DNA from 2 places in the Pseudarthrobacter sp. 10T415 genome. Region 1 is predicted to be linked to the other one. Evidence: riboswitches for the same ligand, from Rfam matches in the RefSeq annotation. Region 1 holds a riboswitch; the other holds the start of a gene.
What was found. Region 1 has a riboswitch for glycine ahead of gcvP (aminomethyl-transferring glycine dehydrogenase). Riboswitches for the same ligand answer to the same signal wherever they lie in the genome.
Positions count from the first base shown of each region.

Region 2: linked by a shared signal. The riboswitch ahead of gcvP (aminomethyl-transferring glycine dehydrogenase) and the one ahead of gcvP (aminomethyl-transferring glycine dehydrogenase) in region 1 are both predicted to bind glycine.

Region 1 covers NZ_JBFTHJ010000028.1:22,667-29,527, forward strand. Annotated here, with positions in the region: gene AC1DBN_RS20615 (APC family permease) at 1-1,390, opposite strand, end outside; gene AC1DBN_RS20620 (Dps family protein) at 1,613-2,092, shown strand; gene AC1DBN_RS20625 (MFS transporter) at 2,203-3,762, opposite strand; gene AC1DBN_RS20630 (TetR/AcrR family transcriptional regulator) at 3,848-4,384, shown strand; glycine riboswitch at 4,481-4,577, shown strand; partial or broken gene gcvP (aminomethyl-transferring glycine dehydrogenase) at 4,765-6,861, shown strand, end outside.
Region 2 covers NZ_JBFTHJ010000031.1:13,451-20,311, reverse strand. Annotated here, with positions in the region: partial or broken gene gcvP (aminomethyl-transferring glycine dehydrogenase) at 1-1,818, opposite strand, end outside; glycine riboswitch at 1,976-2,074, opposite strand; glycine riboswitch at 2,335-2,433, shown strand; glycine riboswitch at 2,434-2,528, shown strand; gene cycA (D-serine/D-alanine/glycine transporter) at 2,580-4,124, shown strand; gene AC1DBN_RS21035 (hypothetical protein) at 4,343-5,149, shown strand; gene AC1DBN_RS21030 (LamB/YcsF family protein) at 5,133-5,882, shown strand; gene AC1DBN_RS21025 (DUF445 domain-containing protein) at 5,910-6,861, opposite strand, start outside.

The DNA.
Region 1 (6,861 bases):
CGAACTCGGGGGCGAGGCTGTCCACGGCGGTCTGGAAGAACACGACGAACAGGCCCACGCCGCCCAGCACCGGGCACAGCAGCCGCAACAGGAAATGGCGGGCGCTGGTGAAGAGGCTGTGCCGGAAGTACCAGGCGCAGGCAAGTGCCGTCAGGCCGTAGTAGAAGCAGATCATCAGGCCCAGGGCCAGGATGGTGTCATTGAGGACGTTCTCGCTGACCACATGCATCACGGCGTAGAACCCCGCGGACATGACGCCGGCAGCGACGGTGGCGAAGCCCGGCGTCGCGAACTTCCGGCTGACCCGGCTGAAGGGTTCAGGCAGGGCACCGTAGTGGGCCATCGCCAGGAGGCTGCGGGACGGGGACATGAAGGTGGACTGCAGGGACGCGGCCGAGCTGGAGAGCACTGCCAGGGACATCAGGATGGCGAACGGGCCCATGATGGGGGAGGCCAGCGCGGTGAAGATGTTCTCGTGGTTCTCTGCGTTGTTCAGCCCGTTGCCGGTATCGCCGACGCCGGCGAACATCATGGTGGCGATGCTCACCAGCAGGTAGATGGCCAGGACAATGACGGCGGTCAGGGTGCCGGCCACGCCGGCCGTTTTCTTGCCGTTGGCTGTTTCCTCGTTCACCGTGAGGCAGACGTCCCAGCCCCAGTACACGAAGATGGAGAGGGAAATTCCTGCGGCCACCTGGCCGAAGGTCTCGATCCTGGTGACGTCGAACCATTCCCAGCTGAAGGGGATGGCGGTCTCCGAGGTGGACCAGTTGGCGAAGGCCATGGCGACGAACAGGCCGAGTACCAGCAGTTGGAATCCCACCAGGCCGTACTGCACCACCTTGGTGGTGTGCAGGCCGCGGTAGCTGACCCAGACAGCGAGGGCGACGAACACCAGGCAGGTCAGGACGTTCAGGGCCTTGTTGTCCGCGAGGTCCGCGAGTTCCGGTGAGCCGGTGAGCTGGGACAGGAAGAGGTAGAAGAAGTCGACGGCCACGCCGGCGAGGTTGGACAGCACGATGATGTTGGCTGCCAGGAGCCCCCACCCGCCCATCCAGCCGACCCAAGGGCCAAACGCCTTGCTGACCCAGGTGAAAGTGGTGCCGCTGTCCGGTGAATCGGCGTTGAGTTCCCGGTAGGCCAGCGAGACCAGGATCATCGGGATGAAACCGATCAGGAAAATCACGGGCAGCTGGAGTCCGGCTTCATTGACGGTGGGTCCCAGCGCGCTGGTCAGGGTGTAGGCGGGGGCGATCGTGGAAATTCCCAGGACCACGACGGCGAGGAGCCCCAGCTGCCCGCCCTTCAGTCCCTTGGCGGTAATGTCGCCGCTGCCGGGCAATTGCTGGCCCCGCGCGGCGGTGGGGCTGGTGCGGAGTGCTTCTGTCATGGCACCGCTTTCTGGAAGCTTATGACCGGGGTCACTATATGAATGGCGTTCATTTAGTATGGAGGTGTGACCGCCGTCGCGCAAGAGGGAATATGAATCACGTTCGTTTATGACTGGGCGGCAGAATTAGTAAGCTCACTGAGAAATATCCGCCCAGGCCCGTGCCGGGTGGCCCGGGCGCTGATAGTTTCGAAGTTACTGGACCAATCGAGGAGGACTCCCATGAAAGCTTCACCGACCCTGACCAACAACCTGCAGGCCGTACTCGCCGACCTGATCGAGCTGCACATCCAGGGCAAGCAGGCGCACTGGAACATTGTGGGCACCAATTTCCGGGACCTCCACCTGCAGCTGGATGAGATCGTTGACGCCGCCCGCCAGTTCGCCGATGACACCGCCGAGCGCATGCGGGCCCTCCACGCGCTGCCTGATGGCCGCAGCTCCACTGTGTCGAAGTCGACCGCCCTGGCGGAGTTTCCCGAGGGCCTGATCAGCACCAAGGACGCCATCGAGCGGATCGTTGCAGCCATGGAGGCAGCGGTGGGCACCATGCGCAAGGTCCATGACGAGGTGGATGAGGAGGATCCCACCAGCGCAGACCTGCTGCACGAGTTCATTGCCAAGCTGGAGCAGTTCGCTTGGATGGTGAACGCCGAGACGATGAAGCCGACCGCCAGCGTCACCGCGCCTGACGAAAAGTAGGAGCGGACTGCCACCACAGCACGGATGAGGCGCCCGGTACCGGAGGTTGGACTCCGGCGCCGGGCGCCTTTGCCGTTGAGGCCTATGTGCTGACGCGTGCCGTGGTGCTGCTACGCGGCCTTAGGTACTTTGCGAAGTACGACGGCGGCGCAGACTGCCGCGGTTGCCATCAGGACCAGCCCAATCGCCGCCGTTACATGCACGCCGGAATCGAAGGCGGCAGCTGCGGACTGGCGGACGGCGTCGGCCAGCGGGGCCGGCAGCGCGGCCGCGAGGTCCATGGCGCCTGCCAGTGTTTCGCCGGCGCTGTGGCGGGCCGCTTCCGGGGCGGTGCTGTCCACACCTGCCGGGAGGTGCAGGTTGTGCTGGTAGGAGGCCGTGAGGATGGAGCCCAGTACGGCCGTCCCCAGCAGCGCCCCCACCTCGTACCCGGTCTCCGAGATGGCGGCCGCGGCACCTGACTTGTGCGCCGGCGCCGCACCGAGGATGAGGTCATTGGAGATGGTTTCAGCCGTCCCCACGCCCAGCGCCAGGATCAGCAACGCTGCCAGCAGCAGTGTGGGCCCGCCGTCGTGGTTCCCGAACGTCACCAGGCTGTATCCCGCGGCGCTGAACGCAAGGCCCGTTCCCACCACGAAGCCGGGGCGCACCTTCCGGACCAGCGGCACCACCACCAGTCCTGCCACCACCGTGGCAATAAGGGCTGGGATCATGGCAACGCCCGCGGCAGACGGCGTCATGCCTTCGAGCAGCTGCAGGTGCTGGGCCAGGAAGAGGATGTAGCCGTTGAAGGAGAACAGGGCCAGGACGTTGGCGGTGATGGCCATGCTGAACACCCGGTTGCGGAAAAGCGACATGTCCAGCAGAGGGTGCGGCAGCCGGAGCTGCCGCCGGACGAACACCACTGCCATGGCCAGGCCGAATGCCATGGCGCCAAGGCCGGTGCCGGACAAGCCTTCCGTAGCAACTTCCTTGATGCCGTATACCAGCGGCACCATCACCAGCAGGGACAGCGCAATGCTGGGAATGTCCACCTTCCCCGGTTCCGGATTCTTCGATTCCGGGATCAGCGCCGGACCCAGGGCGATCAGCGGCACCATGAGCGGCACTGCGACCAGGAAGACTGCGCCCCACCAGTAGTGCTCCACCAGCCAGCCACCGAAGATCGGACCCAGGGCGGCCCCGCCGGAGAACCCGGCGGCCCAGATGGCCACCGCCAGCCGGCGACGGTTGGGCTCCGCGAAGATGTTGCGGATGAGCGAGAGGGTTGAGGGCATCAGCATGGCGCCGAAGAAGCCCAGGGCGGCGCGCCCTGCGATGAGCCATTCCGCCGTTGGCGCGAACGCCGTGGCGGCCGAGAGCGCCGCAAAGCCCAGGCTGCCGGTGAGGAGCAGCCGCCGCCGGCCGATCCTGTCACCGAAGCTGCCCATGCACACCAGCAGCCCCGCCAGGACCAGCGGGTAGGCGTCCACGATCCAGAGCAGCTGTACCCCGGAAGGGTTCAGGGACTGGGCGATCGCGGGCAAGGCGAAGGTCAATGCCGTGTTGTCCACGGCCACCAGCAGTACGGGGAACATCAGCAGCGCAAGGGCCAGCCAGTCGCGCCACGGCGCCCGTGGGGCGGCAGGTCCCTGAAGTTGGGGGTCAGCGCGGTGCATCGAGGTGGTCATGGATTAACTATACCGTCCAGACGGTATAGTTTGGAGCGGCGGTTGAGTTGAGCCTCCGGCACCCCGGGAGGGCATGATGGATGGCATGCCCCGAAAGCCAGTCGCCCGCGAAGCTGTCCTTGATGCCTTCGCCACCCTGTTGATTGAGGTGGGGGAGCGCGCCGCCACCCTGGACGCCGTAGCCCGCAAGGCCGGCGTTTCCAAGGGCGGTCTCCTCTACCACTTTCCCAACAAGGAAGCCCTGATTCAGGCGCTCCTGGACCAGTTGGACGCGTTCGCCGGAGAAGACGCCGATGCCATGGCCGCCGCCCCGGAAGGCGCGGCCGCCTACTTCATCAGGTCCTCGGTGTGGGGAGACACCCCCTTGGACCGGGCCATCGTCGCCGCCACCCGGCTGGCGGAGGTGGCGCATGAAGAAACCCGCCGCCGTTTCGCTGCGATCCAGCGGCGGTGGCTCGACGAAATCGCCGCCGATGTGGGGCCGGCCCTGGCCAAGGCCGTGCTGTATATGGGGGACGGCCTCTACTTCAACGCCATGCTCTCCGTCGGCCCGGTCCCCGAAGGCGGCGCAGCTGCGGACGTGGACGAATTGCTGGCAGCACTGGAGCGGCTCCGGCGGTAGCAGGACATTTGCCCCGGGGGCCGTGGCGTAGGAGAATTAAGCGTTGTGGGAGCTGTCACCTGACGGCCCCGCGTACACATCCAACTGAATAGCCTTTGATCTGCGGCGGGAGAGTCCTGCCACAACGTCGGCAGGCGCCGTAGGAGCAAATCCTCCCCAGGAATCTCGCAGGCCCCTGTACCGCCGCGGCGAGGCACCTCTGGAAAGCAGCAGGCCGTCCAGGCGCCCGTGATCGGGTGCCGGACAGTTGTGCTCACCGACGGTGCAAGCGGGTCCTGTCCATGCAGGCGCCGTGGAAACTCTCAGGTCCAATACAGAGCGGGGAGGGACCCGAATCGCTGTGGCGTACCCTGCGCCGCCTGAGTATCTGGAGTTCCCCCGTGACGGTTAGTTCAGCCTCCACCACTTTCGTCGACCGCCATATCGGCGCCCGGCGCCAGGACCACGTCGACACCATGCTCAAGGCTGTCGGCTACGACACCGTTGACTCCCTGGTCGATACCGCCGTACCCCAGGTGATCCGCCAGGAGACGGCGCTCCGCCTGCAGGACGCCCTCAGCGAGGTTGAGGTCCTGACCGAGCTGCGCCGGCTGGCGGGCAAGAATAAAACTGCCGTGCAGCTGATCGGCCAGGGCTACTACGACACCATCACCCCGGCCGTGATCCGCCGCAACATCCTTGAGGCGCCGGCCTGGTACACCGCCTACACGCCGTACCAGCCAGAGATCTCGCAGGGCCGGCTGGAGGCGCTGCTGAACTTCCAGACCATGGTCCAGGACCTGGTGGGCCTGCCGATTGCCAACGCGTCCCTGCTGGACGAAGCGACGGCGGTGGCCGAGGCGGTCCTGCTGATGCGCCGCGCCAACAAGGCCAAGCCTGCCGCAGACGGCAAGACGGTGCTGGACATCGATGTGCTGCCGCAGACCATCGCCATCGTGAAGGGCCGTGCTGAGGCCCTCGGCTTCGAGGTAGAGGTAGCTGACCTCTCCCGGGGTTTGCCCGAGGGCGACATCAACGGCATCGTGCTCCAGCAGCCCGGCGCCTCGGGCCGCGTCTTCAACCAGGCTGAAGCCATCGCCGCCGCCAAGGAACGCGGTGCGCTGGTCACTGTTGCCGCCGACCTCCTGGCGCTGACGCTGATCACTCCTCCGGGCGAGCAGGGCGCGGACATCGCCGTCGGTTCCACCCAGCGCTTCGGTGTGCCGCTGTTCTTCGGTGGCCCGCACGCCGCCTACATGGCCGTCCGCAAGGGACTGGAGCGTTCGTTGCCCGGCCGCCTGGTGGGCGTCTCGAAGGACGACGCCGGCGTTCCCGCCTACCGCCTGGCCCTGCAGACCCGCGAGCAGCACATCCGCCGCGAGAAGGCCACGTCCAACATCTGCACCGCGCAGGCGCTGCTGGCCATCGTGTCCTCCATGTACGCCGTGTACCACGGCCCGGACGGCCTGAAAGCAATCGCGGAAACAACGCATGGCCACGCCCGCACCCTGGCGGCCTCCCTCGCGGCCGCCGGTGTGGAGGTCCTGCACAAGAGCTTCTTCGATACCGTCACCGTTCGGGTGCCCGGCCGCGCTGCCGGCATTATTGCCGATGCTGAAGCGCGCGGCATTAACCTGCGCTCCATCGACGCAGATACCGTAGGCATCTCCCTGGATGAAACCACCACGCCGGCCGTCGTCGCCAATGTCGCGGACATCTTTGGTGCCTCCGTAGGGGCCGCTGAAGGCTTCGGGCTGGAGGCCGCCGTCGAACGTTCCTCCGGTTACCTGGAGCACCCGGTGTTCAACACCCACCGGTCCGAAACCCAGCTGCTGCGTTACATCCGCCGCCTGTCCGACCGGGACCTTGCCCTGGACCGCACCATGATCCCGCTCGGCTCCTGCACCATGAAGCTGAACGCCACCGCCGAGATGGAAGCCATTTCCTGGCCCGAGTTCGCCTCCATCCACCCGTTCGCCCCGGACTCCCAGACCGAAGGCTGGCGCGAACTCATCACCGGGCTCGAGGCTGACCTGACCGAGATCACCGGCTACGACCAGGTGTCCATCCAGCCCAACGCCGGTTCCCAGGGCGAACTCGCCGGCCTCCTGGCGATCCGCGGCTACCACCACTCCCGCGGCGACCAGCAGCGCAACATCTGCCTGATCCCCGCTTCCGCGCATGGCACCAACGCCGCCTCCGCGGTCCTGGCCGGCATGAAGGTGGTAGTTGTGGCCACGGCCCCGGACGGCACCATCGACCACACCGACCTTTCCGCGAAGATCGAGGCGAACAGGGACGCCCTGTCCTGCATCATGATCACCTACCCGTCCACCCACGGCGTCTACGACGGCGACGTGACCGAGATCTGCGACGCGGTCCACGCCGCAGGCGGACAGGTGTATGTGGACGGCGCGAACCTGAACGCCCTCGTGGGCCTGGCGCAGCCGGGCAAGTTCGGCGGTGACGTCTCGCACCTGAACCTGCACAAGACCTTC
Region 2 (6,861 bases), on a different contig from region 1:
GCCGGCCAGGACCGCGGAGGCGGCGTTGGTGCCGTGCGCCGAGGCGGGGATCAGGCAGACGTTGCGCTGCTGATCGCCGCGGGAGTGGTGGTAGCCGCGGATCGCCAGCAGGCCGGCGAGTTCGCCCTGGGAACCGGCGTTGGGCTGGATGGACACCTGGTCGTAGCCGGTGATCTCGGTCAGGTCAGCCTCCAGCCCGGTGATCAGCTCACGCCAGCCCTCGGTCTGGGAATCCGGGGCGAACGGGTGGATCGAGGCGAACTCCGGCCAGGAAATCGCTTCCATCTCGGCGGTGGCGTTCAGCTTCATGGTGCACGAACCCAGCGGGATCATGGTCCGGTCCAGCGCCAGGTCACGGTCGGACAGGCGGCGGATGTAACGCAGCAACTGCGTCTCTGACCGGTGCGTGTTGAACACCGGGTGCTCCAGGTAACCGGAGGACCGCAGCACGGATTCGGGCAGCTCGAAACCCTCGGCGTCGCCTACCGGACCTGCGCCAAAGGCGACGGCCACCGCGGACAGCGTTGCCGCCGTCGTGGTCTCATCGATGGAGACGCCCACGGTGTCCGCGTCGACGAAGCGGAGGTTGATGCCGCGCGCTTCGGCGGCGCTGATGACCTTGGCGGCCTTGCCCGGCACGCGCACGGTGAGGGTGTCGAAGAAGGCGTCGGTGACCAGTTCGCGGCCCATGGCGGTGAGGGCCGTGGCCAGGATCCTGGCGTTGTGGTGGGCGGTTTCCGCGATGGCCTTCAACCCGTCCGGGCCGTGGTAAACGGCGTAGAAGGAGGACACGATGGCCAGCAGCGCCTGCGCGGTGCAGATGTTGGACGTGGCCTTCTCGCGGCGGATGTGCTGCTCGCGGGTCTGCAGGGCCAGTCGGTAGGCCGGAGCGCCCGCGTTGTCCTTGGAGACACCGACGATCCTGCCGGGGAGGGTGCGTTCCATGCCTTTCTGCACGGCCATGTAGGCGGCGTGCGGACCGCCGAAGAACAGCGGCACACCAAAGCGCTGGGTGGAGCCGACGGCGATGTCCGCGCCCTGCTCGCCCGGAGGAGTGATCAGCGTCAACGCCAGCAGGTCAGCGGCAACAGTGACCAGCGCACCGCGCTCCTTGGCCTCTGCGATAACGGCGCTCTGGTCCCACACCCGGCCGGACACGCCCGGCTGCTGGAGCACGATGCCGTTGATGGCACCCTCAGGCAGGCCCGCGGAGAGGTCAGCAACCTCCACCTCGAAGCCGAGAGCCTCAGCACGGCCCTTGACGATGGCGATGGTCTGCGGGAGGCAGTCGGCGTCAAGGACGGTTTTGCCGTCCTTGGCGTCCTTATTTTTGTTCGCGCGGCGCATCAGCAGCACAGCCTCGGCCACAGCGGTGGCTTCATCGAGGAGTGACGCGTTGGCCACGGGGAGGGCGGTGAGGTCCTGGACCATGGTCTGGAAGTTCAGCAGCGCCTCCAGCCGGCCCTGGGAGATCTCGGGCTGGTAGGGCGTGTAGGCGGTGTACCAGGCTGGCGCCTCAAGGATGTTGCGGCGGATCACGGCGGGGGTGACGGTGTCGTAGTAGCCCTGGCCGATCATCTGCACGGCAGTTTTGTTCTTGCCGGCCAGCCGGCGCAGCTCGGTGAGGACCTCAACCTCGCTCAGGGCGTCCTGCAGCTTCAGTGCCGTTTCCTGGCGGATCGACGCCGGAACAGCCACGTCCACCAGGCCGTCAACGCTGTCGTAGCCCACAGCCTTGAGCATGGTGTCGATGTCGGCCTGCCGGCGCGCGCCGATATGGCGGTCAACGAACGTGGTTGGAAGGGATTGAATCGTCATGAGGAACTCCAGGTCTGGCCGGCCAGGGTGGCACGGCATGGGATGGGTTCCTCCCCGCTCTGTATTGGACCTGAGAGATTCCGCGAAAACCCTGCGTGGCGGGTTCGCTTGCACCGTCGGTGAACCTGGCTTAGGCCGGGTTACTTTCCAGAGTTGCCTCGCCGTGACGGTACGGGGGCCTGAGAGATTCCTGGGGAGGATTTGCTCCTACGGCGCCTGCCCGGTGGTGCCGGGAGGACTCTCCCGTCACAGCTCGAAAGGCTATTCAACTGTGGGTGATTCGCCTCACACCGTACAGGTTAGTTGAAAGGAAAACAAATCCGACAGTCACGCAGTGGGCGGCAGCTGCCTTGTTGCGGGGGTGGAAAAATGGGGTTTGACATTCGATCGTGACCCGCACCACACTGGGTCCGGTGATCAGCACCGTGTCCGGCTGGCTCAACTCATCGGAGCAGCCCGGGCCAACGTTGCCCCGGAAGGGTGCGGCCGCTGAGCACACCTAACTGAACATGCCTTCGACCTGCGGCGGGAGAGTCCTGCCGGGTACATTTAGCAGGCGCCGTAGGAGCAAACCCTCCCCAGGAAACTCTCAGGCCCATGTACCGCCGCGGACAGGCAACTCTGGAAAGCAGCCGGACCAGTTCCGGCTCACCGGCGGTGCAAGCGGCTTGGGCCGCGGAAACTCTCAGGTTCACTACAGAGCGGGGAGGAACCCAACTTCTGCGGCACCCAAAAATGCTGCTTTATCGATGGAGTTCCCCATGGCGAATCATCCCCTCACGTCCAACGGCGAGCCACCCCGCAACAACCCTCCTGCGGGCAGCGCCGCCCGCAGCGAGCCTCCCCACCTGGAGCGGCAGCTCAGCAACCGGCACATCCAGCTCATTGCCATCGGCGGTGCCATCGGCACCGGCCTCTTTATGGGCTCCGGCAAGACCATCTCCGCGGCCGGCCCGTCCGTCATCTTCGTCTACATGATCATCGGCTTCATGCTGTTCTTCGTTATGCGGGCCATGGGCGAGCTCCTGCTCTCCAACCTGAACTACAAGTCGTTCAGCGATTTCGCCGCTGACCTGCTGGGGCCGTGGGCCGGCTTCTTCACCGGCTGGACCTACTGGTTCTGCTGGGTGATTACCGGCATTGCGGACGTGATCGCCATCGCCGCCTACTCGGAAGAACTCTGGCCGGGCATTCCGCTGTGGATCCCGGGCATCGCCACGGTGATCATCCTCCTGGTCCTGAACCTCGCCACCGTCAAGGCGTTCGGTGAGACCGAGTTCTGGTTCGCCCTGATCAAGATCATCGCCATCGCAGCCCTGATCATTGTTGGCCTGTTCATGATCTTCAGCGGTTTCCAGTCCGACGCCGGCCCTGCCACCTTCACCAACCTGTGGAGCCACGGCGGGATGTTCCCGAACGAATTCATGGGCTTTGTTGCCGGCTTCCAGATCGCCGTGTTCGCCTTCGTGGGTATTGAGCTCGTAGGCACCACCGCCGCCGAAGCCAAGGACCCGGAGAAGAACCTGCCCAAGGCCATCAACTCCATCCCCATCCGCGTTCTGCTTTTCTACGTAGGCGCCCTCATCATCCTGATCTCCGTCACTCCGTGGACCCAGTTCCAGGCCGGCCACAGCCCGTTCATCGCCATGTTCTCCCTGGCCGGCCTCGGCGCCGCGGCCACCATCGTGAACCTGGTGGTGCTCAGTTCCGCCATGTCCTCGGCCAACTCCGGCATCTACTCCACCTCCCGCATGGTGTACGGCCTGGCCCAGGAGGGCGACGCGCCCACCATGTTCAGCCGACTGTCCAGCCGCAAAGTCCCGCAGAACGCCCTGTTCCTGTCCTGCATCCTGCTGCTCTCCGGCATCGTCCTGATGTACGCCGGCAAGGACATCGCCAAGGCCTTCGACATGGTCACCACCGTGGCCGCCGTCTGCTTCGTTTTCGTCTGGTCCATCATCCTGGCCAGCTACCTGAAGTTCCGTTCACGCCGGCCTCACCTGCACGAGGCGTCCAAGTTCAAGATGCCCGGCGGTGTCCCCATGGTCTGGGTGGTCTTCGCGTTCTTCGCCTTCGTCCTCTGGGCCCTGACCACCCAGCCGGACACCCTGGCAGCACTGCTGGTGACCCCCATCTGGTTCCTCGTCCTGGGCGTGGCCTGGTTCTTCCTCCGCCGCCGCCCCGCCCACCTTGCCCGCTTCGAAGTCTTCCGGGCCGAGCTGCGCGCCGATGAGCAGGCGGCGGCCGGCGGGCTGGACCGTGAAAAGTCCGCCCAGGAGGAAGCCGCCCGGGGCTCCCGCTCCTAGGCTTCATCGCCGATCCGGGCCGTCAAGGTACTGATCAGCGAATAAGCTCCTGATTGCAACGCTGCGGCGGGACTCACTCCGGGTCCCGCCGCAGTGCTGTCTGCAGCCGGAGGTGGAGGGGCGCCGGCGTTAAAGTTCAGCATGCTTAGTGTTTCTGCATCTAGGATGGAGAAGCACGGCAGCCACCCGCTGCAGCTCGACGTGAAACGAAGGTGACCATGGCTAAGCGCAGCAACCCAGCAGTACGGATCGCCCAGGAAACGGCCCACAACGCAGTCTTTGACAAGGACGGCAAGCCCAAGCCCGGCGTCCACAACATGCTCCTCAAAGCCGTAGAGATCCAGCGGCCGCTGGTGCTGGCCTATATCCGCCGGCTGCAGAAGAAGCACCCAAAAGCCACGGCAGCCCAGCTGGCCGGCATCCTGGAGCGCGACTACCTCCGCGCAGTCACCGGCGGCGGCGCAATCGTGGGGGCCACCGCCGTCGTGCCCGGTGTGGGGACCGTCGCGTCGCTGGGACTCTCGGCAGCCGCCACGGTGGGCTTCCTCGAAGCAACCGCCCTGTACGCCACCTCCCTTGCAGAGCTCCACGGCATCCGCCTGACCAACCCGGAGAAGGCCAGCACCATGGTCATGGCCATCATGCTGGGCGAGGAAGGCACCGCTTTGCTGGGCACCCTCAGCGGACAGATGGCCGGCAACGGCGCTGGAGCAACCAAGCAGTGGGGCAGCGTGCTCTCCAAGTCGATGCCGATGCCGGGCTTCAGCACCATCCGCAACCGCATCCAGAAAGCCTTCCTCAAAAATCTCCTCAAACGCCAGGGAACTGCGCTCCTGGGCCGGGCCCTGCCGTTCGGGATCGGCGCCGTGGTAGGTGGAGCCGGTAACCTCGTGATGGGCCGCGCGGTGGTGGCCAACGCCAAGGAGGCGTTTGGACCCATGCCGGACAGCCTGCCCGGCGAGCTCACGGCAGCCGGGGCCACGGACAACCAGCTGGAAGGCAACACTTTTGGATCTCAACGCTGACCTCGGCGAATCATTCGGCTCGTGGACCATGGGCGATGACGCCCGGATGTTCCAGCTGGTCACCAGCGCCAACGTGGCCTGCGGCTTCCACGCCGGAGATCCCGTCACCATGCTGGACAGCTGCCGTGCGGCCTACGAACTGGACGTCACCGTCGGCGCCCACGTGGGCTACCGGGACCTGGCGGGCTTCGGCCGGCGTTCCCTGGACACGAGTTTCGACGAGCTCTTCGGCGACGTGCTGTACCAGCTGGGCGCGCTCGACGGCGTGGCCCACGCCGTGGGTGCGTCGGTGGACTACGTGAAGCCGCACGGGGCGCTCTACAACCGTCTGGTGCACGACGCCGAGCAGGCCTCCGCCGTGGTGGCGGCCGTCAACGCCTACGATCCCGGGCTGCCGATCCTGGGCCTCCCCGGTTCCGAGCTGCTCAAGCAGGCGCAGGAAGCCGGCCACCCGGTGTTCGTCGAAGCCTTCGTGGACCGCGCCTACCGGGCTGACGGAACGCTGGTGCCGCGGTCCGAGGAGGGCGCCGTGCTGCACGACGTCGACGCGATCGTTGAGCGGGCCGTCCGGCTGGCCACGAAGGGCGAAGTCGTGGCCACCGACGGCACAGTGGTCCAGGTCCGGCCCGACTCCCTGTGCATCCACGGCGACACCCCGGGTGCCGTGGAAATGGCCGCCGGTGTCCGGGCAGGCCTGGAGGCCGCGGGCGTCAGCCTGGAGTCCTTCGCCTGACCCAGGAGCTCCCGGCCGCAGCCGGGGCTACCCGAAGATCAGGTGCGCCACCGTGAAGATCAGCAGCCCGGCCAGCGAGCCCACCACGGTGCCGTTGATCCGGATGAATTGCAGGTCCTTGCCCACCTGGAGTTCGATCTTCTGCGAGGTCTCTTCCGCATCCCAGCGCGCCACGGTATCCGTGATGACGCCGGCGATATCTGACCGGTACGTCTTCACCAGGTAGCCGGCGGCGTCGCCGATCCAGGTGTTGACCTTGCCGGCGAGTTCGGGATCGTTGACCAGCCGCGAACCGAAGTCGCGGACCGCCGCCTTGAACTTCACGGTCAGTTCGCTGTCCGGATCGTCCACGGCGCCGAGCAGGGCGTTCTTGACGGTGCCCCAGGTCCGTGAGGCCAGCTCCCGGACCTCGGGATCGCCAAGGACCTGGGCCTTGACGTCCTCGGCGCGCGCAATCATCTTGGGGTCGTGCTGCAGGTCCTGCGCCAGGTCGTTGAGGTACTTGTCGATCTGTTGCCGCACCTGGTGGTTGGGGTCGGACTGCACGGCACGGGCGAACTTGAGGATCTCAACGTAGACCTTGTCGCCCACCAGGCCATCCACGAACTGGGGTACCCAGGTGGGGGAGCGGTCGGACACCAGCCGCGAGACAGTCTCGTGGTTCTCGTCCACCCAGTCGGCGGCGCGGTCCACCAGGAGGTCCACCAGGGTGTGGTGGTGTCCGTCGTGGAAAATCCGTTCCGCGAGCCTGCCCACCGGCGGTCCCCACGGCGGCGTGAGCAGGTGCTTGCGGACCATGCCCTCGATGACCGCCTGGACGTCGTCGTCGTTCAGGACCTTGAAGGCGCCCCGGATGACCGCCGCACCTTCCTTGGCCACCCGGTCCGCGCCGCCGGGCGCGGCGAGCCATTCGCCGGCGCGGCGGGCAATATTCACGCTGGCCAGCTTGTCCTGGACCACCTGCTCGGAGAGGAAGTTG